DNA from 4 places in the Streptomyces sp. BJ20 genome. Region 1 is predicted to be linked to each of the others. Evidence: riboswitches for the same ligand, from Rfam matches in the RefSeq annotation. Region 1 holds a riboswitch; each other region holds the start of a gene.
The links. Region 1 has a riboswitch for cyclic di-AMP ahead of MTR79_RS02790 (transglycosylase SLT domain-containing protein). Riboswitches for the same ligand answer to the same signal wherever they lie in the genome.
Positions count from the first base shown of each region.

Region 2: it holds a riboswitch for cyclic di-AMP, as region 1 does, so the genes downstream of both, MTR79_RS12750 (M23 family metallopeptidase) here and MTR79_RS02790 (transglycosylase SLT domain-containing protein) in region 1, are expected to answer to the same signal.
Region 3: it holds a riboswitch for cyclic di-AMP, as region 1 does, so the genes downstream of both, MTR79_RS32230 (M23 family metallopeptidase) here and MTR79_RS02790 (transglycosylase SLT domain-containing protein) in region 1, are expected to answer to the same signal.
Region 4: it holds a riboswitch for cyclic di-AMP, as region 1 does, so the genes downstream of both, MTR79_RS03755 (C40 family peptidase) here and MTR79_RS02790 (transglycosylase SLT domain-containing protein) in region 1, are expected to answer to the same signal.

Region 1 covers NZ_CP094918.1:584,931-592,115, reverse strand. Annotated here, with positions in the region: gene MTR79_RS02815 (NAD(P)H-dependent oxidoreductase) at 1-288, shown strand, start outside; gene MTR79_RS02810 (ABC transporter permease subunit) at 296-1,168, opposite strand; gene MTR79_RS02805 (ABC transporter ATP-binding protein) at 1,155-2,135, opposite strand; gene MTR79_RS02800 (DUF2092 domain-containing protein) at 2,172-3,407, opposite strand; gene MTR79_RS02795 (polyprenyl synthetase family protein) at 3,662-4,672, opposite strand; cyclic di-AMP (ydaO/yuaA leader) riboswitch at 5,199-5,367, shown strand; gene MTR79_RS02790 (transglycosylase SLT domain-containing protein) at 5,373-5,849, shown strand; gene MTR79_RS02785 (HAD family hydrolase) at 5,813-6,685, opposite strand; gene fahA (fumarylacetoacetase) at 6,950-7,185, shown strand, end outside.
Region 2 covers NZ_CP094918.1:2,809,490-2,816,674, reverse strand. Annotated here, with positions in the region: gene MTR79_RS12765 (DUF4241 domain-containing protein) at 298-1,377, opposite strand; gene MTR79_RS12760 (MBL fold metallo-hydrolase) at 1,459-2,649, opposite strand; gene MTR79_RS12755 (SGNH/GDSL hydrolase family protein) at 2,990-3,775, opposite strand; gene MTR79_RS12750 (M23 family metallopeptidase) at 4,014-4,964, opposite strand; cyclic di-AMP (ydaO/yuaA leader) riboswitch at 4,969-5,133, opposite strand; gene MTR79_RS12745 (tyrosine-protein phosphatase) at 5,654-6,451, shown strand; gene MTR79_RS12740 (DUF6126 family protein) at 6,483-6,611, opposite strand; gene MTR79_RS12735 (XRE family transcriptional regulator) at 6,608-7,185, opposite strand, start outside.
Region 3 covers NZ_CP094918.1:7,153,502-7,160,686, forward strand. Annotated here, with positions in the region: gene trmB (tRNA (guanosine(46)-N7)-methyltransferase TrmB) at 1-664, shown strand, start outside; gene MTR79_RS32225 (PrsW family intramembrane metalloprotease) at 725-2,050, shown strand; gene MTR79_RS32230 (M23 family metallopeptidase) at 2,156-3,175, opposite strand; cyclic di-AMP (ydaO/yuaA leader) riboswitch at 3,188-3,345, opposite strand; tRNA gene MTR79_RS32235 (tRNA-Met) at 3,661-3,734, opposite strand; gene MTR79_RS32240 (dihydrofolate reductase family protein) at 3,799-4,932, opposite strand; gene MTR79_RS32245 (response regulator transcription factor) at 5,019-5,678, opposite strand; gene MTR79_RS32250 (histidine kinase) at 5,709-6,755, opposite strand; gene MTR79_RS32255 (DUF3040 domain-containing protein) at 7,149-7,185, shown strand, end outside.
Region 4 covers NZ_CP094918.1:775,937-783,121, forward strand. Annotated here, with positions in the region: gene MTR79_RS03740 (response regulator transcription factor) at 1-428, shown strand, start outside; gene MTR79_RS03745 (C40 family peptidase) at 461-1,510, opposite strand; gene MTR79_RS03750 (hypothetical protein) at 1,874-2,227, shown strand; gene MTR79_RS03755 (C40 family peptidase) at 2,330-3,496, opposite strand; cyclic di-AMP (ydaO/yuaA leader) riboswitch at 3,504-3,676, opposite strand; gene pcrA (DNA helicase PcrA) at 3,919-6,399, shown strand; gene MTR79_RS03765 (M23 family metallopeptidase) at 6,472-7,185, opposite strand, start outside.

The DNA of each region.
Region 1 (7,185 bases):
TGGTCGGGCTGGCTGCGCACCCCCGGCCTGGACTTCAAGGCCACGATGGAGGGCCGCACCCTGTGGGGCGTCACCGCGCTCGCACACGAGGAGCCCGAGGTGGCCGACCCCCTGGTCGGCACGCTGAACAACTCGGCCGCCTACCTGGGGATGCGGTTCGGCGGGGTACTGCTCGGCAACGGCAGCAAGCCGGGTGACGTACTCATGGACACGCAGGCGCTGGCGCGGGCCAAGACGTTCTTCGCCCAGGACGCCCCACTCGCCCGCTTCCCGTACGAGGCGGACTGACGCCTTCCTACGCCGTGACGTCCTTCGTCGTGAACCGGGCCCAGGCCGCCGAGCCGAAGACGGTGGCGTACAGGGCCTGGAGGCCGAGGTTCCTGGTCAGGTCGTCCCAGTGGACCGGTTCGCGCATCAGGTCGGCGAAGGACAGCCAGTAGTGGGAGAAGAGGTAGGGGTGGAGGGCGTGCAGCTGGGGGATCTGGTCGAGGATCTGGACGGTGATGAGCAGCCCGACCGTGGTGGCCATCGCCGCGACGCCGCTGTTGGTGAGGGTGGACACGAACAGACCGAGCGCGGCCAGCCCGAGCAGTGACGCGGCGACGACCAGGGCGATCAGCAGGGCACGGACCAGGCCCTCGCCGAAGGTGATGCGGGTGCCCGAGATGGTGGTGAGGTCGCCGAGCGGGAACAGCAGCGCGCCGACGGCCAGCGCCGAGACGGCCACCGTCAGGGTGGCGGCCAGGCAGAACACCATGACGGTCGCGTACTTGGTGAGCAGCAGGCGCGTGCGGCCCGAGGGCGCGACCAGCAGGTAGCGCAGGGTGCCCGCGCCTGCCTCGCCGGCCACGGCGTCGCCCGCGATCACGCCGACCGCCATGGGCAGGAAGAACGGCAGGGTCGCGGCGAGCGCGGTGAAGACCAGGAACAGGCCGTTGTTGGTGATCTGCGAGACGAACGCGGGTCCCCCGCCGCCGCCCCCGGACGAGCCGTCGCCCGTCTCGATGCGCACGGCGATCCCGACCAGCACCGGCACGGCGGCCAGCACGCCCAGCAGGGCGAGCGTGCGCCAGCGGCGGAAGGTGGTGCGCAGTTCGTCGCGGAAGAGGCCCAGCGTCCACAAGGGACGGGGCCGTACCGCCGCGCTCACCGTCTCAGCCCGCGACATCGAACCCCTCCCCCGTCAGCGCCACGAACGCGTCCTCCAGCGACGCCCGTTCGACCCCGAGGCCGCGCACCCGCACGCCTGCCGTGACCAGGGCGGCGTTCACCTCGGCGAGGTCCCGTGCGGGCGGCTCGGCGGCCACCCGCTCGCCGTCCGCGACGACGTCGGCGAGCCCCTGCTCCTTCAGCACCCGGGCAGCGTCCGCCGGGTCGGGCGTGGTGACCACCAGGCGGCCCCGGGCGCCCGCGGCGAGCTCGGCGACCGGCCCCTGCGTGATCAGCCGGCCGCGCGCCATCACCGCGACGTGCGTACAGACCTGCTCGATCTCGTCGAGCAGGTGGGAGGAGAGGAAGACGGTCGTGCCGTCGGTGGCGAGTTGACGGACGAGCGCGCGGATCTCCCGCATGCCCTGCGGGTCGAGGCCGTTGGTCGGCTCGTCCAGCACCAGCAGCCGGCGGGGCCGCAGCAGGGCGGCGGCGAGACCGAGGCGCTGCTTCATGCCGAGGGAGTACGCCCGCGCCTTCCTCCCGGACGCGGCCGTGAGGCCCACCCGGTCCAGGGCGGCGGCCACCCGGGCCTTCCGGGTGCGCGGATCGGCGGTGGGATCGGCGGCGTCGAGGCGCAGGAGGTTGTCACGGCCGGAGAGGAAGCCGTAGAGGGCGGGGCCCTCGATGAGGGTGCCGACGTGCGGCAGGACGGCGCGCGCGGAGCGGGGCATGGGGCGCCCCAGCACGTGCGCCGTCCCGGAGGTCGGCTCGATCAGGCCCATCAGCATGCGGATGGTGGTGGTCTTGCCGGAGCCGTTGGGGCCGAGGAAGCCGAAGACGCTGCCCGCCGGGACGGTCAGGCGCAGGTCGTCCACGGCGAGCTGTCCGCCGCGGTAACGCTTGGTCAGCCCGCGGGTGACGACGACGGCGTCACCCGCGGACCGCCCGTCGCGTGTCTGCTCCGTGGCGGACGTCCCGTCCATCGGCTCCCCCGTTCCCCTGGGCCGTGGTCCGGGGAGCTACTTCCCCGCCTCGGCCGCCTTCACCAGCGCGTCCTTGGTGACCGTACCCACGTAGACCTTGCCGTCCTCGGTGATGAGGGCGTTGACCAGGCGCGTGCTGAACACGGTGCCCTTGCCGAAGTCGCCCTTGACCTGGTCGCCGAGCGAGCCGAGGAAGCCGCCGAGGTCGCCTCCGACCTCCTCCTCCGTGGGCAGGCCGGCACCGGCGCCGGTGTCGAAGGTGGCGATGCTGTTCCAGCCCTCGCCGAGCATCCGCAGCCCGTCGAAACCCTTGGCGAGGTCCTCCTCGGACTTCGGACCCCGCTCCGGCTTCCCGCCGAAGTCGCCGTGGCCGCGGTCCTGTTCGGTGTCCTCGGTCACCTTGGCGCCCTTGGGCGGGGTGAACTCGAACGTGGAGGCGTCGGGACGGTCGAAGCTCACCTTGGTGAAGCCGATGTCCACGACGGCCGAGCCGCCGCTCGACGGGGTGAGCGTGAACTTCAGCGGCATGCCCGTCTCGCTGTCCACGGCGATGCTGACGGCGCCGACCGTGGAGCCGGACTGCTTGGGCTCGACCACCAGCCGGTAGGCGTCGCGGCCGGCCACCTGGGCGGTGCCGTCGACCTTCACGGACGTGGTGTCGTCGACCGCCTTCAGCGCCTCCTCCGCGAAGTCCTTCGGAGTGGCAGGAGGCTGCTGCGCGCTCCGCTCCTCGGCCTCCGCCTCGTCGACGGTGGCGTGGTAGACCTCGTTGGAGGCGCTGTCGTAGCCCCAGACGTCCTTGCCGTTGTGGATGAGGCTGTACTCGGCCGCGTTCTCCAGCAGGGACAGCTTCTGGCGGTCCGGGCCGTCGGCGGCGACGCGCAGGGTGTGCGTGCCGGACGCCAGCTCGGTGAGCCGGCCGGACGGGTCGGCGGAGGAGCCGCCCTCGCCGTCCTCGCCGCCCGTCGCGCCGGACAGCAGGCCGCTCTCCAGCCCGCCGAGGCTCGGCAGCCCCAGATCGGTGGTGATCTTCACGGTGCCGGACAGCCGCTCCACGTCCGACTGCGCGATCTTGTCGATGAGCTGCGCCGCGGTGATGTCCGGCAGGTCGGGGTCGCCGGAGTCGGCGAGCGCCGGGACGAGTCCGATCGTCGCGGCCGCCACGCCCATCACGGTGACGGGGACCACGTATCGCGCGGCCTTGCGGCGCCCGGCGCGCGGCTCCTCGACCTCCCCCGCGGTCGTCGTGTCGTAGGATTCGTACGGTGCCATGTGTGCCCTCCGTCGTCGCGGCGGCTTCCGTCCCGTGTCGTCGCACCAGTTCGGCCCGAGCCGCCATTCTCACCCGAACCGGTGAGAAGTGGTGTTGTCCGTCGTGGTCCATCTGACCAAAACCGCGGGACGGAATCGTCAGACCGCGGGCTCAACCGCGCGTACTGCTGCGGTATGACACGGGACGAGGGAGCCTCCCCCGCCCCGTAGGGGTCACCCGGGTGCCGGAGGCGTACGGGGACGGCGGGGGCGGGTCAGCCGGCCCGGTGCACCACGGCGTCGCACAGCTCGACGAGCGCCGACTTGGCGGGCCCGTCGGGCAGCGGGGCGAGGGCGGCGCGCGCCTCCTCGGCGTAGCGCACGGTGTCCCGGCGGGCCTGGCCGAGCGCGGGGTGGGCGCGCAGCAGGCGCAGCGCCTCGGCGTGCCGGGCGTCGTCGGTGAGGTCGGAGTCGAGCAGCTCGCACAGGGCGAGGTCCTCGGCGAGCCCGAGCCGGGCGGCCCGCTCGCGCAGCCGCAGCACCGGGAGGGTGGCGATGCCCTCGCGCAGGTCGGTGCCGGGGGTCTTGCCGGACTCGTGGGAGTCGGAGGCGATGTCGAGGACGTCGTCGGCGAGCTGGAAGGCGACGCCGAGCCGCTCGCCGTACTGGGTGAGGACGTCGACGACGGTCTCGTCGGCGCCGGACATCATCGCGCCGAACCGGCAGGAGACGGCGACCAGGGAGCCGGTCTTGCCGCCGAGCACGTCCAGGTAGTGGTCGACCGGGTCGCGGCCGTCCTGCGGGCCCGCGGTCTCCAGGATCTGGCCGGTGACCAGCCGCTCGAACGCCTCGGCCTGCACCCGCACGGCCTCCGGGCCGAGGTCGGCCAGGATGTGCGAGGCGCGGGCGAAGAGGAAGTCGCCGGTGAGCACGGCGACCGAGTTGCCCCAGCGGGTGTTCGCGCTCGCGACGCCCCGGCGCACCTCGGCCTCGTCCATCACGTCGTCGTGGTACAGCGTGGCCAGATGGGTGAGCTCCACCACGACGGCCGACGGCACGACGCCGGGCGCGTAGGGGTCGCCGAACCGGGCGGAGAGCATGACGAGCAGTGGGCGGAACCGCTTGCCGCCGGCCCGCACCAGGTGCTGGGCGGCCTCCGTGATGAACGGCACCTCGCTCTTGGTGGCTTCGAGCAGCCCTTCCTCGACAGCCGTCAATCCGGCCTGGACATCGGCTTCCAGAGCCTGGTCCCGCACGCTCAGCCCGAACGGCCCGACGACGGTCACGAGGGGTCTCCTGTCTGCTGGTGTCTGCTGGCGGTTACACGGTTTGTCGATAGGTCGCTGCCACCACTCGAGTCAGCGTATCCGGTCAGGTTTCGATCACCGCCAGGGCCCGGGGTCACAAGAAGGGCGATACGGGATCAGAAGCGGAGTGTTTTTGATCGGCTGATAACAACGGACATACCTCGGCTTCCCGGACACAGTGACCCGTGAACCATCCTGCACCACCCCCGAGTCCGATTTGCCGTCATTGGTGGGCGAATTCCTCTTGGTCGCAAACGCGCCCACGGCCGCCGTCCCGTGAGGTGAGTCACGCACCCGGCGGCCTCCGGGACACCCTCGCACACACCCGTCTCCCCGCTCCACACAACGGAGTTGACGCTTGGCGATCGCAAAGGATCAAGGGCGCAAAACCACCCATCTCAAGATCAAACGGTGTTCTGCGTGATCGTCGCACTTGTTCCCGACATGTGCTCTCGCATACGTTCCGGGCCTGCCGGGTGGACGCCGAGTCCTGCCGCCACCCGCATCACACCCGACGACCAACTCACGCACGGCAGGAGCGGGGGACCCAGGTAAGCCGCCGTACCGGACACCGCGCCGGGACGGCTCGGGGTGAAGCCATGCCCGCAGGGGCACGGCCGGGCACTCTCCCGCCCGAACCCGACAGCTCACCTCGCAGGCGTAGGAGAGGAACCCAGACATGCCCGTCATCGCTTCGTCGCGTCGCCGCCTCGTCCGCACCCTCGCCGTCGCCGGCACCGGCGTCGCCGTGGTCGCGCTGCCGCTGTTCGGCGCCACCAGCGCCTCCGCGGCCCCCTCGGCCCAGACCACGACCGCCGCCTCCACGACCGCGTACCCGGACAACCTCGACGGCTGGATCCGCGAGGCGATGGACGTCATGGCGCAGAACGGCATCCCCGGCTCCTACGACTCCATCCACCGCAACATCATGCGGGAGTCGTCCGGCAACCCGGCCGCCATCAACCTGTGGGACTCCAACGCCGCGAAGGGCACCCCGTCGAAGGGCCTGCTCCAGGTCATCGACCCGACCTTCCAGGCGTACCACGTGCCCGGCACCGCCTTCGACCCGTTCGACCCGGTCGCCAACATCGCCGCGGCCTGCAACTACGCCGCCGACCGCTACGGCTCGATCGACAACGTCTTCGGCGCGTACTGAGCCGACCTCTGACGGCCGAGACCGGCCGTCTGCCCGAAGAGTCGCTCGAGGACGACGGCCACGCCGTCGTCCTCGTTCGACAGGGTGACCTCGTCGGCCACCGCCTTCAGCTCGGGGTGCGCGTTGGCCATGGCGACGCCGTGGCCCGCCCACCGGAACATGGGGATGTCGTTCGGCATGTCCCCGAAGGCGACCGTCTCCCCGGGGCGCACCCCCAGGTGCTCGGCGGCCAGCGCGAGACCGGTCGCCTTGGTGACCCCGCACGGCTGGAGCTCCACCGTGCCCGGCCCCGACATGGTGACCGTGGCCAGCGAGCCGACCACGGACCGGGCCGCCGCCGCCAGGGCATCGTCCGACAGCTCCGGGTGGCGCAGCAGCACCTTGCTGATCGGCCGCGCCCACAGGTCGTCGCGCCGCTCCACCCGCACCGCCGGCAGCGTCGGGTGCGGCATCCGGTAGCCCGGCTCGATCAGCGTCACCCCGTCGACCCCGTCCTGGTCGACCGCGGCGTACACCTCCCCCACCTCGGCCTCGATCTTGCCGAGCGCGGTCTCCGCCAGCTCCCGGTCCAGCCGGACCGACCACAGCATCCGCCGCGCGGCGGCGTCGTAGACCTGCGCACCCTGTCCGCACACCGCGAGCCCCGTGCAGCCGAGGTCGTCGAGCAGCGGCCGCACCCTGGGGGCCGGCCGGCCGGTCACCACGAGGTGCCGGACACCGGCCCGCCCGGCACGGGCGAGGGCGGCGAGGGAGCGGTCGGAGAGGGTGTCGTCACCGCGCAGCAGCGTCCCGTCCAGGTCGGTGGCGATGAGAGAACAATCGGTGGGTGCGGCCATGATCAGAGAATACGGACAAGAGGACCGTCCGATTCACCGCGCCCGTATGCCCGCGCATTGGGTGCGTTTTGCCTTCTTGTACCGGCAATACGCGACCGGTTGAGGCCCGTTTTCCCTTTTGACCGGAACAGGGTGCGCTCCCCCCGGCCCCGGCTCCGGGAGTCGTCCCCTATAACAGGAGCCCACCGGGACGCGACCCCGTAACGTGTGGCACGGCCACGGACACGTGGCCCACCCGCGCACACGAAAGCGAGGCAGCACCCGATGCCCCCCTTCGATGTCCCCGAGGGCGACCCCTTCGGCCCGCACAACCTGCCGTACGGCGTCTTCTCGCTCCCCGGTTCGGCGGAGCGCACCGTGGGCGTCCGGCTGGGCGACCACGTCCTCGACGCCGGCGCGGCGGCACACGCCCTGGGTTCCCCCTACGCCTCCCTGCTCGCCCGCCCCACCCTCAACCCGCTTCTCGCGGCGGGCCGCACGGCCTGGTCGGACGTGCGGCG
Region 2 (7,185 bases), 2.2 Mb from region 1:
TACGGCGCGGGCCCGGGTCACCGGAACCGGCGTCCGCTGCCACCTTCGCGCCGGTCCGGCCGCGCCACGACCGTGGTGTCCGCCGTACGGAGGAACCGGGGGCCGGGGTGCGGGTGCTCCGCACGGGACGGGCATCATGCTCCGCACTCGCCCCGGCAGGCGATGCCCGGGGGCTGAGGGAGGCGGGTCATGGGGTCCTCGGCCACCTCGGCATCACCCTGGACGACGCGATCCTCGCCGGCCCCTGGGGGCGGCACTCGCCGAGGACGACACGCCGACGGCCGGGCCAGGCGGTGGCTACGCGTGCGAGGGCCCGGGCCCGCCGGGGACCTGCTTCTCCTCGTCGGAGGGGTAGAGCCGCAAGTCGACCACGACGCAGCAGGCCTGCCCGTCCTCGGTGCGGCCGATCCAGACGGGGTAGGACCCGTCGCCCCAGCCGGCGCTGAAGGCGATGAGGTTCGGCTCGGTCTCCGTGCCGGGCAGTTCGACGCCGGGGCGGTCGTCGAAGGAGAGGGGGAGGAACACCTCCTCGTCCAACGCTTCCTCGCTGACCGTCCGGGTCGCGTCCATGAAGGCCACGGTGCCGGTGTCGACGCCGACCCCGTAGAACTCGCCCTCGCCGAGCAGCTCCGGGTCCTCGTCGGGGCGGAGGGCCATCTCCCAAGCGTGTGGCGGGGCGTCCAGGAGCGTCACCTTGGCCGCGGCGACCCTGAGCCAGGGCGTCCTGCGCAGGAGCGCCAGCGTGACCGGATACTCGCCCGGCGGCACGGTGACGGTCCGGGGTTCGCTGACCCAGCCGGGGTCCGAGACCGCCAGCCGCCCCGACGTGATCCGCACCGCACCGGCGTCGCCGAGCTCGACGACGGCCGGCCCGTCCGGGGTGTCGCGCGGGCCCGGCACGAACAGTTGCTCGATGCCGGTGGGGCGTAGTGGCCCGGCTCCCTCGTCCACCGACACGTCGTTCAGGACCACGGTCGGAGCGGGTTCATGGCCCTGCTGGGCCAGGAACGGAGCGAACACCTGCCAGTCACCGAACTCCGGCGCGCGGCAGGAGAGTACCTCGACGGTCGAGGTCTCCTCGTCGCCCCCGGTCAATCGGGTGTTCCGGTGGGCCAGCAGCATCCCCGTGCCGAACGGCTTGAAGTCGATCATGCGCACACGCCGGGACGCGTCGTCGAACAGGTACACACGCCACATCCCGCGCGGCCATCGCTCGACCATGGCCAGCGGTCGCTCCCGCGAGGAGAGCAGGACCGCGTACGCCATCCCGGCCTCATGTCTGCGGGCCGCGAGCGCGTTCGGTATGGGGTTCGGGTGGGTCGGCCCCTCGTGGGAACCCCACATGTCGCCGTACGAGACATCAAGACTGTCGATCATCACAGCCGGCAGTCTGGCAGCGGGGTGTGACACTCAGGCCCGTGCCGTGGAGCGTCTCCACGGCACGGGCCGCTCGACGGGTCAGCGGTCGCCCGCGAGGTCGAGGTCGCCGCTGGGGGTCTCCTCGTTCCGCGGCGGGACCCCGGTGTTCCAGACGCGCGGGACGGGTCGGGTGAGCGGACGCCACCAGGGCTCGGTGGGCAGCTCCCCGCCCGGCTCGAAGGGGGCACCCGGCCGCGGGAAGGCGACGGTCTGGCCCACCGCCTCCGCCGCGTCCGCCATCCACTCCCCCGGCTCCGCCCACGGGTGCGGGGCGAGGTTGAAGGTGCCCCAGTGGATCGGCAGCAGCACGCCGCCCGGCTTGCCGCCCTGGAGGTCGAGGTGCGAGCGGACGCCCTCCTCGGGGGTCATGTGGATGTCCGGCCAGAACTCGGAGTACGCGCCGACCTGGATCATCGTCGCGTCGAACGGGCCGTGGGCCCCGCCGATGTCGCGGAAGCCCTCGAAGTAGCCGGTGTCGCCGCTGTGGTAGATCCGGTGCCGCTCGCCGGCGACCGCCCAGGAGGCCCACAGGGTGTGCTGGGTGTTGCGCAGGCCCCGTCCGCAGAAGTGACGGGCCGGGGTCGCGGTCAGGGTGAGGCCTCCGACCCGCGTCGACTCCTGCCAGTCCAGCTCGCGCAGCCGGTCCGCGGAGACGCCCCAGCGCTCCAGATGGGCGCCCACGCCGAGGGGCACGGCGAACACCGTGTCCGTGCCGGCCAGTTCCCTGATCGTCGGCATGTCCAGGTGGTCGTAGTGATCGTGGGAGATCACCACGACGTCCACCGGGCCGAGCGCGGCCAGCGACAGCGGCACGGGGTGCAGCCGCTTCGGTCCCGCGAAGGGGAACGGCGAGCAGCGCTCACCCCACACGGGGTCGAACAGCACCCGCTGTCCGTCGATCTCCGCGAGCACGCTGGAGTGGCCCGTCCACGTCAGACGCAGTCCGGTCGCGGGCGGGCGGGTCAGGTCGGCGAGGGTGGTGGGGTGCACCGGGATCGTGCCCCGCGGGGCACGGCGGGAGCGGGCGTCCTTGTCGAGGAACTGCTTGGCCATGTCACGTCCCGACCCGGAGGGACGCATACGGGCCGGACCGCCCGGATTCTGGAACACGCCGTTCGCGAAGTGCGGGGACCTGCGGATCCGCGCCATGCGCTCACCGGCCGGCTCCGCGCCGAAGGCCGGCGGCCGCAGGGCGCTGAGCCCTGCCCGGGGGGCGGAAGAAGCGGCCACGGTACCTCCAGAGGGAATCGATCGGAGTTTCCATTATGTGCGGCGGCTCCGTGGGCGGGGGCGGTTGTGGAAACCGCTCCCGGCCCTGCCCACGCGGGCGCCTGACCTCCCGCCACGGGGGCTCCGCCCCCGAACCCCCGACGCGCCGCGCCCCTGAGGGCGTGCCCCGCCCCACCCCGTCAAGACGCGCGAGCACATCGCCCCGAAGGGGCGCGGGGAACTGCGCAACCAGTCACGCACCCACCCGCACACGCCTCACGCGCCCGGTCACCCCACCCCTGGCGCTGCGACCGCACCGGCCACATCCAGGGACAGCGGCCGGGAAACCCCGGCCCCCGCGTCATGCCACCTTGGCGATCCACGAGCGGATGTCCTCCGGCGACAGCGTCCCCTTCGCCGTGACGTGGTCGCCCGAGGACTCGCCTCGCAGGCGGCGGCCGATCCACGGGACCAGGTACTCGCGGGCCCAGTGGACGTCGTCCCGGCGGATCTCCAGGGTGCCGCGCGGCGGGAGCGGCGGCCACGGCTGCTCCGGGTCGGCGGGCACCTTCAGGCCGAGGGAGAGACCCGCGCGCAGGGCGACGCGGGTGTGCCCCTCGGGCGAGAGGTGCAGCCGGTCGGCGTCCCACGCCCTGCGGTCCTGCACGCTGCGCAGCGACCACAGGTCGAGCACGGGGCAGCCGTACCGGTCGGCGACCGCCCTCACGTGCCCGTTGTACGTGGCGATCTTGCCGCGCAGATGCTTGAGCAGCGGGACGCGGCGGGTGTCGAACCCGGTCGTCACCAGGACCGTGCCGGCTGCCGCCGTGAGCCGGGCGACCGCCTCCTCGAAGCGCTCGGCCACCTCGTCCGGATCGGTACCCGGGCGCAGGATGTCGTTGCCGCCCGCGCAGAAGGAGACCAGGTCCGGGGCGAGTTCGACGGCCCGGGAGACCTGGTCGGCCACGATCTGGTCCAGCAGCTTGCCGCGTACGGCGAGGTTGACGTACCGGAAGTCGCCCTCGGGCCTGCGGTCCGCGAGCAGAACGGCGAGCCGGTCGGCCCAGCCGACGAACGCCCCGTCGGGGCCGGGGTCGCCGACTCCCTCGGTGAAGCTGTCCCCCACCGCCACGTACGACCCGATCACTGTTGCCTTGTCACTCTTCGAATCGTCTGCCACAGCCGGACATGATTCACCTTCGGATGTGACCTACGCGACCGTAGGCGGGGGTTGACGCGCGGTGAGATAAGCCACTTCAAGGTTTGGCCAAGCCAGGAATAGGTACGGCCCCGCGCCCGGAACGGGCCCCGGACACACCGGAGGCCGGCCCCGTGGATCGGGGCCGGCCTCCGGCGCGCGTGTCAGGAAGGGGTGCCGCGAGGGGTCAGAGGGAGACGCCCTTGCCGCGCAGGTACGAGACCGGGTCCACGTCCGAGCCGTAGTTCGGGCTGGTGCGGATCTCGAAGTGCAGGTGCGGGCCGGTCACGTTGCCGGTCGCACCGGAGAGACCGACCTGCTGACCGGCGGTCACCGTCTGGCCCGCCGAGACGGACAGCGAGGACAGGTGGGCGTACTGGGCGTAGTGGCCGTCGTTCAGCTGGATGACGACCTGGTTGCCGTACGCGCCGCCCCAGCCGGCGGAGACGACGGTGCCGGCGCCGACGGCCTTCAGGGAGGTGCCCGTCGGGACGCTGAAGTCGACACCGGTGTGGTAGCCGCTGGACCACATGCTGCCGGCCACCTTGTAGGCGGTGCCGACGCCGCCGCCGGGCACCGGCGAGGTGAAGCCGGAGGCGGGGGCGGTCTGCGTGGACGCCTCGTTGGAGGACGCCTCATTGGAGGAGGACTCCTCGGCGGCCTTCTGCACGGGCTTCTCGGCCGGCTTCTCGGCCGGCTTCTCGGCCTTGGGCGCGGCGGGCTTGGCGGCCTGCGGCGAAGTGGACTGCCTCGGGGCGCTCTTGGCGGCCTTGCCGTCGATGGAGAGCTTCAGGCCCGGGTGGATCAGCGACGGGTCGTCCCCGACGGCCTCGCGGTTGTCCGCGTAGAGCTGCTTCCAGCCACCGTCGACGTGCTCGGCCTCGGCGATCTTGGCGAGGTAGTCGCCGGCCTTCACGGTGTACGTGCGGGCCTCGTCACCCTTTTCGGCCTTGGCCTGCTGGCCGGTGACGGCCAGCGACCGGACCGACGCCTCGGGGGCGGACTGCGGCGTCGCGGCGTGCGCGCCGGTGGCGCCGAGGAACGGCAGGGCGAGAGCGGCGCCACCGGTTCCGGCGACGGCGATGGAGCGGGTGAAACGCTGAGCCTTGGTACGGCGGTGCTTACCCTTCGCGGGCATGACGAATTCCTCTCCGGCGCCTACGAGGTGAGCTGTCGGGTGCGGACTGGAGATGTCCGGCCGCGTTGCCGCGCGGCTTAACCCCAAGCCTGTTTCCGGGGCCCGGAACAGGCAGTTGTACCTGTGGGTCCCCCGCTCCTGCCGTACGTCGGGTCAGTGTGTGCGGGCTCCGGGCGGCGGCAGGATTAGGCGTCCGTCCGGATCGGTTGGGAACGTAAGCGACCTCGACGCGGCGAAACAAGCGCGGGTTCCGGCGAACCCGCTTTTTCCGTGATCGAAAGGGGGGAACGACGTCACCGTGCGTCGATCTCGCGAGCGACTCGCTGGTGAAATCCCTTGTTGCGAAGGGAAATTACGTGAGCATGGCGACAGCACACGGTCACCGGTATGACGATGCTCACGCACCTCCTCCCCAATTCCATTACTATCGGGGCACGTTGTCCTCAAGGGTTCTATTCGGACACATCACCTTATTCACGTCGAAGCTGGATGGGGCAGCCGCCGCAATCGCGACATCTCGATCTTGGCGCGACAGACCCGGAATCTGCCCCTCATGAACAAACAGAAAGCGACACAATCCAACGTCGCCAGGGCGGTCGGCAACTCATTGCCCTTGGCAGCCATGTCGTATCGTCGAGTGGTGCCCGTCGGCGAGCCGCGGCGACGGCGCGGAGTGGGAGGAGCCGTCCGTGACGCAGGAGATCCCGTCGACCGAGCCCCAGCTGACCGGGGTGCGCAACTTCCGCGACGTGGGCGGACTGCCCACGGTGGACGGCCGTCGGGTGCGGCACGGGGTGCTGTTCCGCAGCGGTCACCTCGCCCACGCCACCGCGGAGGACGCCGCCTTCCTGGCCTCGCTCGGTCTGCACACCGTGTTCGACTTCCGCAACACGGCCGACCAGAAGCTGGAGGGCCCGGACGTCTCGCTGCCGGGCGTGCGCAACGTCAACCTGCCGCTGAGCGACCCGGCCGACGGCGCGGAGTTCTGGAAGATGGTGCGCGACGGCGACCTGGACCAACTGCGCTCGATCCTCGCCGACGGCCAGGGCGCCGACCGGATGATCACCTCGTACCGCATGATCGTCAAGGAGCGCACCTCCGAGCACTCCCAGGTGCTGCGCGCGCTCGCCGAGGACAGCGTCCCCGCGCTGATGCACTGCGCGGCCGGCAAGGACCGCGCGGGTCTCTCCGTGGCGGTGACCCTGCTCGCCGTGGGTGTGGAGCGCGACGCGATCGTCGAGGACTATCTGAAGTCCAACGCCAAGCACCGCCGCTACAAGGTGCGGCGCAGCGGCAGCTCCCCCGACGCCTACTCCCCCGAGGTCATGGAGCTGCTCAGCCCGCTCTTCGACGCGCGCGAGGAGTATCTGGCGGCCGCCTTCGACACGGTCGAGGAGACCTGGGGCGGCGTGGACGCCTACCTGGAGCAGGGACTCGGGCTCACCCCGGCCCACCGGGAGCGGCTGCGCGAGCGGCTGCTCGACTGACACCCGCCCCCGTTCTCGCCCCCCGTGGCCGCTACTTCTTCGGCGCGATCTCGAAGAGGAAGTAGATGAAGGCCGCGAAGAGGTGCCCGACCACGACGTAGACGAACAGCCTCACCCAGAGGGCCCGCGGGAACTTCTCCTCCATGTCTTTGCCGGTCACGGTGTCTCTCCATGGGTCGGGCCCAGGCACAGGGCGGCCATGGGACTCTGCAGCAGGGTGTGCACGAACAGCAGCTCGACCCCGTCGGGGTCCTGCGCGGCGATGCGGTGCGGGGTGAGCGAGTCGAAGTGGGCGCTGTCGCCCGGGGACAGGCGGTGGAGGGTGTCCCCGAGGCGCAGCCGCAGCCGCCCCTTGAGGACGTAAAGCCACTCCTCGCCGGGGTGGACGCGCACGATGTCGCCCTGGGAGCCGTGCGGCACGTGCACCCGCAGCGCCTGCATGCCGCGCCCGGCGGCCCCGGCCTGCCAGTACGTCCAGCCGCCGGCCGCCGTGGGTTCCATGTCGGCGGCGCGCACCACGGCGTCCCGGTCGGCGGCCGACTCCCCGAGCAGCTCGGAGACGGTCGTACCGTAGATCCGCGCCAGGGAGAGCAGCATCGGCAACGAGGGCTGGCGCTGTCCGGTCTCCAGCCGGGAGAGGTGGGCGGGTGACAGGCCCGCCTGCCGTGCGGCGGCCTCCAGTGTCAGGGAGGCCCGCCGGCGCAGGGCACGCAGCTGAGGAGCGACCGCGGGGA
Region 3 (7,185 bases), 6.6 Mb from region 1:
TCAGGCGGACGCGCTGCAGCGGCTGTGGCCGGTGTGGGGGCTCGACATCGACGGCAGCCGCCGACTGGACCTGGCCGAGCTGTTCGGGAACGGCCGGCCGGTCGTCCTGGAGATCGGCTTCGGCATGGGAGAGGCCACCGCGGAGATGGCCGCCGCCGACCCGGACACGAACATCCTCGCCGTGGACGTGCACACCCCCGGCCAGGGGCATCTGCTGCACCTCGCCGAGGAGCGCGGCCTGGCCAACGTGCGCGTGGCGAACGGCGACGCGATCATCCTCCTGCGCGAGATGCTCGCCCCGGACGCGCTGAGCGGGCTGCGCGTCTTCTTCCCGGACCCCTGGCCGAAGAAGCGGCACCACAAGCGGCGGCTGATCCAGCCGGAGTTCCTGACCCTGGCCGCGTCCCGCCTCGCGCCGGGCGCGATCGTGCACTGCGCCACCGACTGGGAGCCGTACGCGGAGCAGATGCTCGAGGTGCTGACCGCGCACCCCGCCTTCGGGAACACCCGGGAGGACGGCGGTTTCGCGCCGCGTCCCGCGTTCCGGCCGCTCACCCGTTTCGAGCGGCAGGGGCTGGACAAGGGTCATGTGGTGAACGACCTGCTCTTCCGCCGCGTACCGCACGACGACCGCGCCGGCCGCCCGGACGGGGACACCGTCTGACCTCCCCCGGGACCCCGCGCCGGCACGCAGCCCTGCCCCTTCCTCGTTAGGGTCGATTCCGTGGCCAGCAGCCCTCCGTACCCGCCGTGCCCCGGCGCAGCCTCCGGCAGCACGCTGCGGCACCCGCACTGGTGGCAGCGCCCGGCTGTCCGCTACGGAGCGATGGTCGCCCTGCTGGCCCTGTCCGGTCTGGTGATCCTCGCGCTGGTGCGGGAGCAGACGGGCACACAGGGCTTCCTCGTCGGTCTGGGGCTGGCCGTGCTGCCGGTGCCGCTGCTGCTGGCGGCGTTCCGGTGGCTGGGCCGGGTGGAGCCGGGCCCCTGGCGGAACCTGCTGTTCGCGTTCGCCTGGGGCGCGTGCGCGGCGGCGCTCATCGCGATCGTGGCGAACAGCTTCGCCACCCGGTGGATAGCCACGACCACCGCCGACCCGGCCGGCGCCGACACCCTGGGCGCGACGGTCATAGCGCCGGTCGTGGAGGAGACGGCGAAGGCGGCGGCGGTGCTGCTGCTCTTCCTGTTCCGCAGACGCGACTTCCACGGGATCCTCGACGGCGTGGTGGCGGCCGGGTTCACCGCGACCGGATTCGCGTTCACCGAGAACATCCTCTACCTGGGCAACGCCTTCGGCACCGATCAGCTCACCGGCGGCAGCGGCATCGCCTCCGTCACCGCGGCGACCTTCTTCGTCCGCATCGTCATGTCGCCCTTCGCGCACCCCCTGTTCACCGTGCTCACCGGCATCGGGTTCGGCGCGGCCGCGCTGGCCGCCGACCGCCAGCGGGTGCGCCGCGTCCTCCTTCCCCTCGCCGGGCTGCTCCTCGCGATGGGCATGCACGCCCTGTGGAACGGCTCCGCCACGCTCGGCCAGTTCGGCTTCATCGCGGTGTACGGGGCGTTCATGGTGCCGACGTTCGGGCTGCTGACCTGGCTGGTGGTGTGGACGCGGCAGCGGGAGCTGCGGACCGTGCGCACGGAGCTGCCCGCGTACGCGGTGGCGGGCTGGCTGCGCCCGTCGGAGCCGTTCGCGCTGGGCTCGATGCGGGCGCGGCGCCTCGCCCGGAAGTTCGCCCGCGAGCGCGGGGGCAGGCCGGCCGCGCGGGCGGTCGCCCAGTACGAGGCGTACGCGACGCAGCTTGCGTTCCTGCGCCACCGGGGCCGCGCGGGGAAGGCGGGGGCGGACTTCGTGACGCGGGAGCGGGAGCTGCTGCTGGAGCTGTGGCACCGGCGTGCGGCGGCCCGCCCGGCGCTGGAGCACGCGGCCCGGCTCACCGCGCCCCGGGTGCCGTACGGCGCGGGATGGGCGTACGGGCCCGTCCCGGCGGCGTGGCCGCCGCAGGGGCAGCCGCCGTATCCGGCGTACGGGGAGAACCCCTACCGGCGCTGAGAAGGCACCGGACATGCGGAACCGGCAGCCCTGACGTCGGGGGGTCGTCGTCGGGGCTGCCGGCGTTCACGGCGTCGGCGGCCGGGAGGGGGCCGCCGGGGTGGTTCAGATGCTGAGGCCCTTGCCGGCCAGCCAGGCGGCCGGGTCGACGCTGCCGGAGCCGGTGTGGACCTCGAGGTGGAGGTGGGCGCCGGTCACGTTGCCCGTCGCGCCGACGCGGCCGATCACGTCGCCGGTGGCGACCTTCTGGCCGACGCTGACGTTGATCGACGACTGGTGGGCGTACCAGACCTCGGTGCCGTCGTCGAGGGTGAGCACGGTCTTGTAGCCGTACGAGCCGTCCCAGCCTGCGGAGGTGATCGTGCCGGTGTGGACCGCCTTGATCAGGGTGCCGGTGGGCGCGGCGAAGTCGAGGCCGGTGTGGTAGCCGGAGGACCAGTAGGCGCCGGCCTGACCGAAGGTCGAGGTGACGGTGTACGAGGACGTCGGCAGCGCGTACTGCTTGGCGAGCTCGGCGAGGCGCTCGGCCTCGGCCTTCTTCGCGGCCTCCTCCTCCGCCTTCTTCTTGGCGGCCTCGGCCTTCTCCTTGGCCTCCTTCTCCGCCTTGGCCGCGGCCTCGGCGGCCTCCTTCTCGGCGGCGGCGAGGGCGGCGGCCTGCGCCTTGCTCTGCGCCTGTCCCTGCTGCTGCTCGACCTGGGCCATGATGCGGGCGCGCAGCGCCTCACCGGCGTCGGCGCCCTCCTCGGCGCCGGTGTCGGCGGCGGCCATCCTGCCGATGTCGCTGAGGGGGGTGCTGGATCCCTTGGGCGTTTCCTCGTCGGAGATGAGGGAACCCACGTTGGGAAGGTCGGGCATGGAGATGGAGACGGGCGGCTTGCCGGTCTGGGCACTGGCCATGCCGCCGGCGCCGACTGCGGCTATGACGCCGACGCCGAGGACGGTGGAGCTGCGGGCCAGTCCGCCTCCGCGCTGCTTGGCGACGCGGTGCCGGCCACGCACGGGCCGCACGGACTCCGCGGTGGGGTTCCACTCCTCGAAGGGGCCCTCGTCGGCGCCGGGGGCGCCGTACGCGAAGGTGTCGTTCGGCCTGAACGGGGCCTCGGGGGCAGGCGGGTTGGACGCCACGTGGGCGCGCTCCTTTCCTTCCGTCTTCGCCTACCGGGTTAGCTGACGGGTTCGGAGCGGGAAGGTCTCCTACGCGCGTATACGAACCGTGCTTCCACGGCGGTATCCGCCCGATTCACCCCATGGTGGTGGTTCCCCGGTTCCCTTGCGGGATTCGGCGCGTGCGCACGGAGCCGACTTCTGTGACGGCTGGGACGACCGCGCTGCGTTATCGAACGTTAATAGACGCGGGGTCCGTATTCCAAGCCGTTCCTCTTGATCATTAACGATTTTTGCGTGGACTTAAGCGCCATGAGCGGGCGAAAACGGGCGAGTTGACTGCGTCTCGGACGACCGGCCGAACCTGACGGTTCGTCAGTTGTTATGCGCTGCGACGCCGTTCGCTCACTGTGCGTGAAAGGCGGGGTGAGGGGCGGGTAACGAGCACCCTCTCGGAGAAACACCGAGGGCCGGAACCCTTTCGGATTCCGGCCCTCGGCCTTCAGTAGCGGGGACAGGATTTGAACCTGCGACCTCTGGGTTATGAGCCCAGCGAGCTACCGAGCTGCTCCACCCCGCGTCGGTGAACACAAGTGTACGGCATCCACGGGGCCCGATGCACATCACTTCCCCGGCGGGCGCGATCAGCCGCCCAGCAGGTGCGCGTTCGGCGCCTTCGCGCGCTGCTCGAACTCCGGCAGCACCAGCACCGTGGCACCCCCGTCCGCCAGTACGGCGCTGCCGTCGGCGTCCGTCACGAAGGTGTCCGGCTCCCGCCAGGCCGTGACCACGCGGCGCACCCCCGCGTCCAGGATCAGCCGCGCACAGGGCGCCGGACGGGACGCGCGGCGGGCGCACGGCTCCAGGCTGGAGTAGACGGTGGCGCCGGCCAGCCGCGGGTCGGTGGGGTCGGCCTTGGCGAGCGCAGCCTCCTCCGCGTGCACCACCGGGTCGTCGCCCTCCCGCGAGTGACCCCGCGCCAGCTCGGTGCCGTCGGCGGCGACCACGACCGCGCCGACGCTGAACGCCGTTTCGGAGGGCGGGCACTGTCCGGCCAGATTGCAGGCGAGGGCGAGCCAGTGGCGGTCGGCGGCCGACGGCAGCGCGCCGGTGCCGGGCGCGGTGGGCTCGTAGCGCGTCAGGACGACGTCACCGACGGGCCGGGTCTCGACCAGGCGCAACCGCCCGCCCTGGTAGGAGCCGGGGCCGAACAGGCGGGGGGCGTCCGGGTCACCGACGAACAGCGGAGCGAGGACGACTTGGAGCTCGTCGGCGAGCCCTTGGGTGACCAGCTGGGTGTGGATCCGGCCGCCGCCCTCCACCATCAGCCGCCGCACCCCGCGCACCTCGTGCAGGTGCTCCAGCAGCCGCCGCCAGTCCAGGGCGTCGCCGAGCGGCACGACGTCGGCGGCGATGCCGAGGGCGCGGGCCCGTTCGGCGCCCTTGTCGGTGGTGTAGAGGACCTTCTCGCCTCCGGTGTGCCAGAAGCGGGCCGCCGGGTCCAGGTCGCCGGAGCCGCTCACCGTGACCTTCAGCGGGTACTCGGGCAGACCGTCGGCGACCCGGGCGGCGCGCCGCTCGGGCGAGTTGACCAGCAGCCGGGGGTTGTCGGCGCGGATCGTGCCGGCGCCGACCAGGATGGCGTCCACGGACGCCCGTACCTCGTCGACCCGGTCGAAGTCGGCCGGGCCCGACAGCAGCAGCCGCTCCGGGCCGGTGTCGTCCAGGTAGCCGTCGAGGGAGACGGCGGCGGACAGCAGGACGTACGGGTACGGCATCGGCGGGCTCTCCCGGGTGCGGGCGGCGGCGGGACCGCTGCGCGGTCCGGCTCCAGTCTGGCAACCCGTGCGGCCGGGGACGGAGGTCAGGGCTCGATCAGGCCGACCCGGATGGCGTACCGGGTGAGCTCGAGCCGGTCCTTCAGGCCCAGCTTGGCGAGCAGGTTGGCCCGGTGCCGCTCCACCGTCTTGGGGCTGATCACCAGCATGTCCGCGATCTGCTGCGAGGTGTGGCCCTCGGCGACGAGCTTGAGGATCTGCTCCTCACGGTCGGTGATGGCCTTCGCGGGCAGGGACCGGCCCTCCCGCGCGAGGTCGAGGTAGTTGTGGATGAGCGCGTTGACCGCCCCCGGGTAGAGGAAGGGCTCGCCCCGCATGGTGGCGTGGCAGGCCTCCACGAGGTCGCGGTCGGCGACCGACTTGAGGACGTAGCCGGAGGCTCCGGCGGCCAGCGCCTCGAAGAAGAACTGCTCGTTGTCGTACATGGTCAGCACGAGGATCCGGGTCTCCGGCAGGGTGCGGGAGAGCTCACGGGCCGCCTGCAGACCGGTCAGGCGCGGCATGGCGATGTCGAGGACGGCCAGGTCGGGGCGGTGCTCCCGGGCCAGTTCGAGGGCCTCGGCGCCGTCGGCGGCCTCCGCCACCACGGTCAGGTCCGGTTCGCCGTCCAGGATGAGACGGACCCCCCGACGGACCAGCGCGTGGTCGTCGGCGAGGAGGATGCGGGTGGGGGAGGCGTCTGTCATGGTTCAGCGTTTCCGGTCGGGGGACGTCGGTCACGGGGGCGGCGCGTGCGCTCGCGCGGAACGGCGCACCACGGCCGGGGCGGTCGAGGGGACGGACTTCCGCCCGGGTCGTACGGGGACGAGGACGTGCGCGGGGAAGCGCGCCGGGACGGGCACCGCGAGCCGCAGCTCGGTGCCGCCCTCCGCGCGGGGCTCCACGGTCAGCTCGGCGCCCACCAGCAGCGCCCGCTCCCGCATGCCGCGGATGCCGGCGCCCTCGGCGGCGCCGACGATGCCGCGGCCGTCGTCGCGGACCCGCAGCTCGACCCCGCCGGGCGTGCGGCGCAGCGCCAGCTCGGCGCGGCGCGCCCCCGCGTGCCGCGCGACGTTGGTGAGGCCCTCCTGGGCGACCCGGTAGAGCACCAGCTCCGACTCGCGGTCCAGCTCGGGCAGGCCGGGGTCGAGGCAGTGCTGGACGGTCAGCCCGGGCCCGCCGAACTCGGTGGCGAGCGCCTTGAGGGCGCTGGCCAGGCCCAGCTCGTCCAGCACGCCGGGGCGCAGCCGGCGGGCGATCCGCCGGATCTCCTCCAGGGAGGCGCGGGTGGTCTCCTGCACCTGGCGCAGCTCGTCGCCGAGCTCGGCCGGGGCGTGGTCGGCGGCCCGCTTGAGCTGGAGCAGCACGGCGGTCAGCGACTGGCCGACCTCGTCGTGCAGCTCACGGGCGATGCGGCGGCGCTCCGCCTCCTGCGCGGACAGGGCCCGCGCACTGCTGGTGGCCCGCTCGTCCTCCAGCCGGTCCAGCATCGTGTTGTACGTGGTGATCAGCTCGGCGATCTCGCCGCGCCCGCCGACCGCGGTCCGGTGCCCCGGGCGGAGCAGGTCGGTGGTGTTCATGGCGCGGGTGAGGCGCTGCAGCGGGGCGAGTCCGACGCGCAGCAGCAGAGCGTTGGCGACGAGCATGGCGGCCAGGCCCACGGTGAGCACCGCGGCCTCGGTGAGCAGCACCGGCGTCGACACGGTGACGGGTCCGAGGAGGAGGGCGGTGGCGACGATCAGCACGACGGCGTTCAGCAGGAAGATGCGCCAGAACAGAGGCACTCGGTTCCGCCTCCTCGCCGTCGGTACGCTCAAGGCCGCCGACGGCCCGCGGCCGGGGGCGCGGCGCGGGCCGTCACCGTCCAGCCTCCGCTCCGGACCGGGCGGGCGCCATCGGTGACAGTCCCCATTTTCCCGGCGTGGGCGGACCTCCGCCCACGCTTGTGTGCGTGCCGGTCTCCCCTGATGTTGGGGGGCGCGACGGATGGCTCAGGCCGTGCGCCCCGGGCGACCCTGGAGTCTTCGTACCGGGCGGGTGACGACCTCGGCGCACGGGCAAACTCCTGGATATCGGCCCGAGTTCGCGGCATGCCGGCGGTTCGCACACGTCCCGGTGCTCGGAGCGACGGTCGTCGACGGTGTGACCGGACGGCCACCCCCTGGGAAGGAGGAGCCGTGCCCCAGTCCGACGACGACCGCCTGGTCGATCTCG
Region 4 (7,185 bases), 190 kb from region 1:
ACCCGGAGCGGCCGGTGCGCTTCCTCGCGCTGTCCGTGTCGGACGCGGCGGAGGACGTCATCGGCGTCATCCGGTCCGGCGCGCGCGGCTACGTCACCAAGACGATCACGGGTGCCGACCTCGTCGACTCGATCTTCCGGGTGCAGGAGGGCGACGCGGTGTTCTCGCCGCGGCTGGCCGGGTTCGTGCTGGACGCCTTCGCGTCCACGGACGCCCCGCCGGTCGACGAGGACCTCGACCGTCTCACCCAGCGCGAACGGGAGGTGCTGCGGCTGATCGCCCGCGGTTACGCCTACAAGGAGATCGCCAAGCAGCTGTTCATCTCGGTGAAGACGGTGGAGTCGCATGTGTCCGCGGTGCTGCGCAAGCTGCAGCTGTCCAACCGCCATGAGCTGACCCGCTGGGCGACGGCCCGCCGCCTGGTCTGAGTCGCCGGACCGCCCCGGCCGGACACGCACGGTCACACCACCCGCGTCGCCCCCGCGAACGGCATCTGGTCGACGGGGGCGACGCGGACCGGGGCCGAGGGGTTCGGTGCGTGGATCATCTGCCCGTTGCCGATGTAGAGGCCCACGTGGCTGATGCCGGAGTAGAAGAACACCAGGTCGCCGGGGAGCAGTTCGGAGCGGGAGACCCGGCGGCCCGCGTCGATCTGCGCGTACGTCGTGCGCGGCAGGGAGACGCCGGCGGAGCGGTATGCGGCCAGCACGAGGCCCGAGCAGTCGAAGGCGTCCGGGCCGGTCGCGCCCCACACATAGGGGCTGCCGAGCTTCTGGTGCGCGTACGCGACGGCCTGCGCGGCGCGGGCGTTCGGCGCCTGCGACAGGGACAGGGCGGTGTCCCGGGCCGTACCGCCGGCCGAGCGGGCGGCGGTACGGCCCGTGCCGCCGGTGATCCCGGCGCGCTCCTCGGGTGACATCCGGGACAGCGCCTGGCGGGCGGCGGACAGCTTCTCGGTGATCGTCCGCCTGTGGCGCCCGAGTTCGGCCCGGCGGGTGGTGAGCGTCTTCACCTCGACGCGGGCCGCGCCGCGCAGCTTCTCGATCTCCCGGAGCTGGGCGCGCACCCGGCCCAGCTCGGCGTGGTGGCGGCTGCCGGCGCGTTCGGCGAGGGCCGCGCCGTCGAGGTAGGCGTCCGGGTCGTCGGACAGCATCAGCCGCAGGGCGGGGTCGAGGCCCCCGGCGCGGTACTGCGCCGCCGCGACCGCCCCGAGGGCCTCGCGGGCCTTGTTGAGCCGCGCCTGGGCGCGGGCCGTCTCGTCCTGGAGGTCGCGCAGCCGCTCCCGCGCCGAATCCGCCCTCTCCTTGGCGCCGTTGTACTTCTCGGTGGCGACCTCGGCCTCGCGGTACAGGCGGTCCACGTCGGCGCCCGCGGGCGCCGGCCGCGGAGCCGCGTGTGCCGCTCCGTCGAAACCGGCCGCCGTGGCCGTTCCCGCCAGGACGACGGTGACGGCCGCGCGGGCCGTGGTGCCGCCCACCGGGCGCTGCCGTGACCTGCGGTGCGCTGCCACCCTTGCAGCCGTCCTCTCCGTGACGCCCGCCGAGCCCGGACGACTGCCCGGCGGTCCGGCGGCGGGGAGACAGGGGAGCCGTCCGCCGCCGGACCCTTTCCTCGGCGGTGGTGTCCGGCCGCCGCTCCTGGCCCGAGCGGCGATGCGGAGCCGGTCACCTGGGGCAGGACGCTAGGCCCGGCCGCGCGGCGCGGGATACGGGTTGTGCGGAACTGTCGTCCACGGACCGTCGGGTGACCGTAAGTGACCATTGAGTCGTGCGTGGTGCAGCGTTCTCACTCAGGGTGATGACCGATGTGGTGAAGGTGGGAAAGGCGAGGGCGGCGGAATGCTAGGGAACGCCCCTGGCTAGGCTCCGGCCTCATGGACGTACTCCTCCACATATTCGTCGGTCTGCACATCATCGGCATCGCGTCGCTGCTCGGCGGCTTCCTCACCCAGATGAAGGCGATGGGCGCGGGCACCGCCCGCTTCGTCCCCGCGATGCTGCACGGCGCGCTGACGATGCTGGTCACAGGCGTCGCCCTCGTGGGCCTCAACGAGGCTCAGGACCACTCCGTCGACCACATCAAGATCGGCGTGAAGCTGGCGCTGCTGATCGTGATCCTGGGCCTGGTCTACGTGAAGCGGGACGAGGAGAAGGTGGACAAGGGCGTCTTCGGCCTGGTCGGCCTGCTGACCGTGGCGAACGTCTTCATCGCGGTCCTCTGGACCTGAGCTCGCGTCCCGGGACGCCGGGCACCGCCGTCGGCACGGAACCGCCGGCCGAGCCGTCACCGGCCCGGTCGGCGGTTCCGCGTCCGCGCGTCGAGAGGCCCGTCAGGCCGGGCGGACGATGCTGTGGATCGCGGAGTCGCCGTCGTAGTAGATCGACTCCTCGCGGACGTACGTGCCCGGCTTCGGGGCGTGGATCATCATGCCGTTGCCGATGTAGATGCCCACGTGGGTGACGTCGTCGTAGAAGAAGACCAGGTCGCCGGGCTGGGCCTGGGACACCGGGACGGTGGTGCCCGCGTTCACCTGGTCGTAGGTGGTGCGCGGCAGGGAGACGGCGGCGGCCTTCCATGCGGCCTGGGTCAGCCCCGAGCAGTCGTAGGATCCGGGACCGGTCGCACCCCAGACGTACGGCTTGCCGATCTGCGCGCGGGCGAAGGCGATGGCCTTCTCCGCCTTGGTGCCGTACGACGAGTCGGCCGGCGGGGTCTCGGTCGAGCCGGTCGACCCGGAGCCCTCCGAGGTGCCGCCGCCCTGCTGCGCGGCCTCCTCGCGGGCCTGCTCCTGCTCCGCCTGCTGCCAGGCCAGCTCCGCGGCCTTGCGGGCGGCCTCCTCCTGCTTGCGCTTCTCGATCGCGGCGAGCCGCGCCTTCTCCTCCGCGGTCAGCTTCGACAGCAGTTCGCGCGCGTCGGCGAGCTTCTTCTGGACCGTGGCCTTGGCCGTCTTCAGGTCGCCCTGCGTCTCGGTGAGCGTGCGGAGGCTCTCGGTGGCCTCCTGCCGCTTCTTCATCGTCTCGGTCTGCTGGGTGACGTAGTCGTCCACCGCCGCCTTCTGGCGGCCGGTCATCCGGTCCAGCACCTGACGCTGGTCGAAGATGTCCTGCGGCGTCTCCGCGAGCAGGAACGTCGCGGTGTCCGGCATGCCCGCGCCGGTGCGGTACTGGGCGGCGGCGTAGGAGCCCAGCTCCGAGCGGGCCTCGTTCAGCTTCTGTGTGCGCTTCGCCACGTCGTCGAGGAGGGTGTCGACGCGCTTGCGCTGCTTGCCCGTCTTCTCCTTGGCAGCGTTGTACTTCTCGGTCGCCGACTCGGCCTGGCGGTAGAGGTCGCCGACCTTCTTCTCGACCTCCTCCAGGCTCGGCCGGTCCTCGACGGGAGCGGCCTCGGCGGTCTGGGAGAGCAGGGCCACGGAGGTGAGCGCGGCCGTGGCGAGGGCCGGGGTGCGTATGCCTGCCACGCGCGTGCCCGGGGTGCGCGACTTGCGGTGCGACGCCAAGGGAGGCGACTCCTTCCAGTGCTCCGCCTACCGGGTTAGCTGTCGGGTTCGGGCGGGTGGTTCGGAAGGGTTGCCCTACGGCCGCTTCCCTGAGGGAGTGGGCCGATTCACCCCATGTCTCGGTGGGTCCCCGGCTCCGGCTGCCACGGCGGACAGAGACGGACTCGGCGGAGGCCGCGCGGCCCGGCGAGGTTCGCCGGCGGGGGACGAGCGGCCCGGACCGCACGGTAGCCAACTGGTGTGGCCCTTGTGAAGGTTGATGGGTGATATGCCCGATACATTTTCGTGACCTTCCTGTGGGCGTCACGCAGGGTGAGGCGCCGACCGTGGAGGGTGCCCGCCGTGGCGCCTCCGGGAGGGGCGGGCGGATGTTTCCGGGGCGGCCCCGGGTTGTCGGTGGAGCACCCTAGACTCGGAGAGCGATGAGCAGCCTCTTTGACGACAGCTTCCTGGCGGACCTCCAGGCCCAGCGCGGCCCGGCGGACGAGCCCCCGCCGCCACCCGAGGACGAGCACGCCCCGGAGCCTCTCCCGGACGACCTGTTCGGCGGGAAGTTCGACGTGCCCCCGGAGCGGGACACCTACTACCGGGACGGCGCCCCGCGCCCGGTGATCGACTCCGCCGCGCTGCTGGAAGGGCTGAACGACAACCAGCGCGCCGCGGTCGTGCACTCCGGCTCCCCCCTGCTCATCGTCGCCGGAGCCGGGTCCGGCAAGACCCGCGTGCTCACCCACCGCATCGCCTACCTGCTCGCCGAGCGGGACGTCCACCCCGGCCAGATCCTCGCGATCACCTTCACCAACAAGGCCGCGGGCGAGATGAAGGAGCGCGTCGAGCAGCTCGTCGGGCCCCGGGCGAACGCGATGTGGGTCATGACCTTCCACAGCGCGTGCGTCCGCATCCTGCGACGCGAGTCCAAGAAGCTCGGCTTCACGTCGTCCTTCTCGATCTACGACGCCGCCGACTCCAAGCGTCTGATGGCGCTCGTCTGCCGCGACCTGGACCTCGACCCCAAGCGCTTCCCGCCGAAGTCCTTCAGCGCCAAGATCAGCAACTTGAAGAACGAGCTGATCGACGAGGAGGACTTCGCCGCCCAGGCGAGCGACGGTTTCGAGAAGACCCTCGCCCAGGCCTACGCGCTCTACCAGTCGCGGCTGCGCGAGGCGAACGCGCTGGACTTCGACGACCTGATCATGACGACGGTCAATCTGCTCCGTGCCTTCCCCGACGTCGCCGAGCACTACCGCCGCCGCTTCCGGCACGTCCTGGTCGACGAGTACCAGGACACCAACCACGCCCAGTACGCCCTGGTGCGTGAGCTGGTCGGGGGCGCCTCCGAGCACCCCGTCGACGTCCCGCCGGAGGCCGAGGTGCCGCCCGCCGAGCTGTGCGTGGTGGGCGACGCCGACCAGTCCATCTACGCCTTCCGCGGCGCGACGATCCGCAACATCCTCCAGTTCGAGGAGGACTACCCGGACGCGACGACGATCCTGCTGGAGCAGAACTACCGCTCCACGCAGACGATCCTGTCCGCCGCCAACGCCGTCATCGAGCGCAACGAGTCCCGCCGCCCGAAGAACCTGTGGACCAACGCGGGCGAGGGCACGCGCATCACGGGCTACGTCGCGGACACCGAGCACGACGAGGCGCAGTTCGTCGCCGACGAGATAGACCGCCTCACGGACGCGGGCGAGGCCAAGGCCGGCGACGTCGCCGTCTTCTACCGCACCAACGCCCAGTCCCGTGTCTTCGAGGAGATCTTCATCCGTGTCGGCCTGCCGTACAAGGTCGTCGGCGGCGTGCGCTTCTACGAGCGCAAGGAGGTCCGGGACGTCCTGGCCTACCTGCGGGTGCTGGCCAACCCGGAGGACTCGGTGCCGCTGCGCCGCATCCTCAACGTGCCCAAGCGCGGCATCGGCGACCGCGCCGAGGCCATGATCGACGCGCTCGCCCAGCGGGAGAAGATCAGCTTCCCGCAGGCGCTGCGCCGCGTCGACGAGGCGTACGGCATGGCGGCCCGGTCGGCGAACGCGGTCAAGCGGTTCAACACGCTGATGGAGGACCTCCGTACGGTCGTCGAGTCGGGGGCGGGGCCGGCGACTGTCCTCGAAGCCATCCTCGAACGCACCGGCTATCTCGCCGAGTTGCAGGCCTCCACCGACCCGCAGGACGAGACCCGCATCGAGAACCTCCAGGAACTCGCGGCCGTCGCCCTGGAGTTCGAGCAGGAGCGCGGCGAGGGCGAGACCGGCACACTGGCCGACTTCCTCGAGCAGGTCGCCCTGGTCGCCGACTCCGACCAGATCCCCGACGAGGAGGACGGCGACGGCGTCATCACGCTGATGACCCTGCACACCGCCAAGGGCCTGGAGTTCCCGGTCGTCTTCCTCACCGGCATGGAGGACGGCGTCTTCCCGCACATGCGCGCCCTCGGCCAGACCAAGGAGCTGGAGGAGGAGCGCCGCCTGGCCTACGTCGGCATCACGCGCGCCCGGGAGCGGCTCTACCTCACCCGGTCGGTGATGCGCAGCGCCTGGGGCCAGCCGTCGTACAACCCGCCCTCGCGTTTCCTGGAGGAGATCCCGCCCACCCACGTGGAGTGGAAGCGGACCGGGGCGAGCGGTCCGGTGGCCAACGGGCCGGCGTCCGGGGTGGCCGCGTCACTGTCGTCGTCCCGCTCCCGCTCGTCCGCGTCGGGCGCCTCGGGTTTCGCCACCCGGCGCACCTCGGAGAAGCCCGTGGTGTCGCTGGCCGTCGGGGACCGGGTGACGCACGACCAGTTCGGCCTGGGCACGGTCGTCGCGGTGAAGGGCACGGGGGCGAACGCCGAGGCGACGATCGACTTCGGCGACGAGAAGCCCAAGCGCCTGCTGCTGCGGTACGCGCCGGTGGAGAAGCTCTAGCCGTACACACGGGGCCCGTCGTGGGCCGGGGTTCGCTCCGGTGCCGCGACGGGCACCGGTCCGCGGGTCGGCCTACGTGGGCTCCAGGCCGTGGCTGCGGAACCAGGCGAGGGGGTCGATCGCCGAGCCGCCGCCCGGGCGGACCTCGAAGTGCAGGTGCGGGCCGGTCGAGTTGCCGGAGTTCCCGGAGAACGCGATCTGGTCGCCGGCCTTGACGGTCGCGCCGGAGGGCACCTGGTAGGTGGAGAGGTGGCAGTACCACGTCTCCGTGCCGTCCTTCGCCGTCACGATCAGCATGTTGCCGTAGGCGGAGTTGTACTGCGTGCGCACCGTGCCGTCGGTCGCCGCCAGCACGGGCGTGCCGTACGAGACGGGGAAGTCGATGCCGGTGTGGAGGGACATCCAGTTGATGCCGGACTGGCCGTAGTAGGCGCTGAGTCCGTGCTGCGCCACCGGGAGCGCGAACTTCGGGCGGAGCCGCTCCTTGCGGGCCGCCTCCTCGGCCGCCCGCTTGCGTTCGAGCTCCTGCTGGGCCTTGAGGTCGATGCGGCCCTGGGCGCGGCTGGCCCGGTCGGCGAAGTCGTCGGCGCCGGCGGCGAGGCTCTCGAGCTGGGTGTCCAGCTTGACGTTGGCGGCGGACGGCTGGACCGGCTGGGCGTCCGCGGCGGTCGTCCGTGCCTCCTGGCCGCCCTCCTCGGACAGGTCGCCCACCGAGGCGGCGGCGATGCCGGCGACCCCCATCACGCACGCCGAGGGCACGGCCACGGTCAGCAGCGCGGAGCGCTT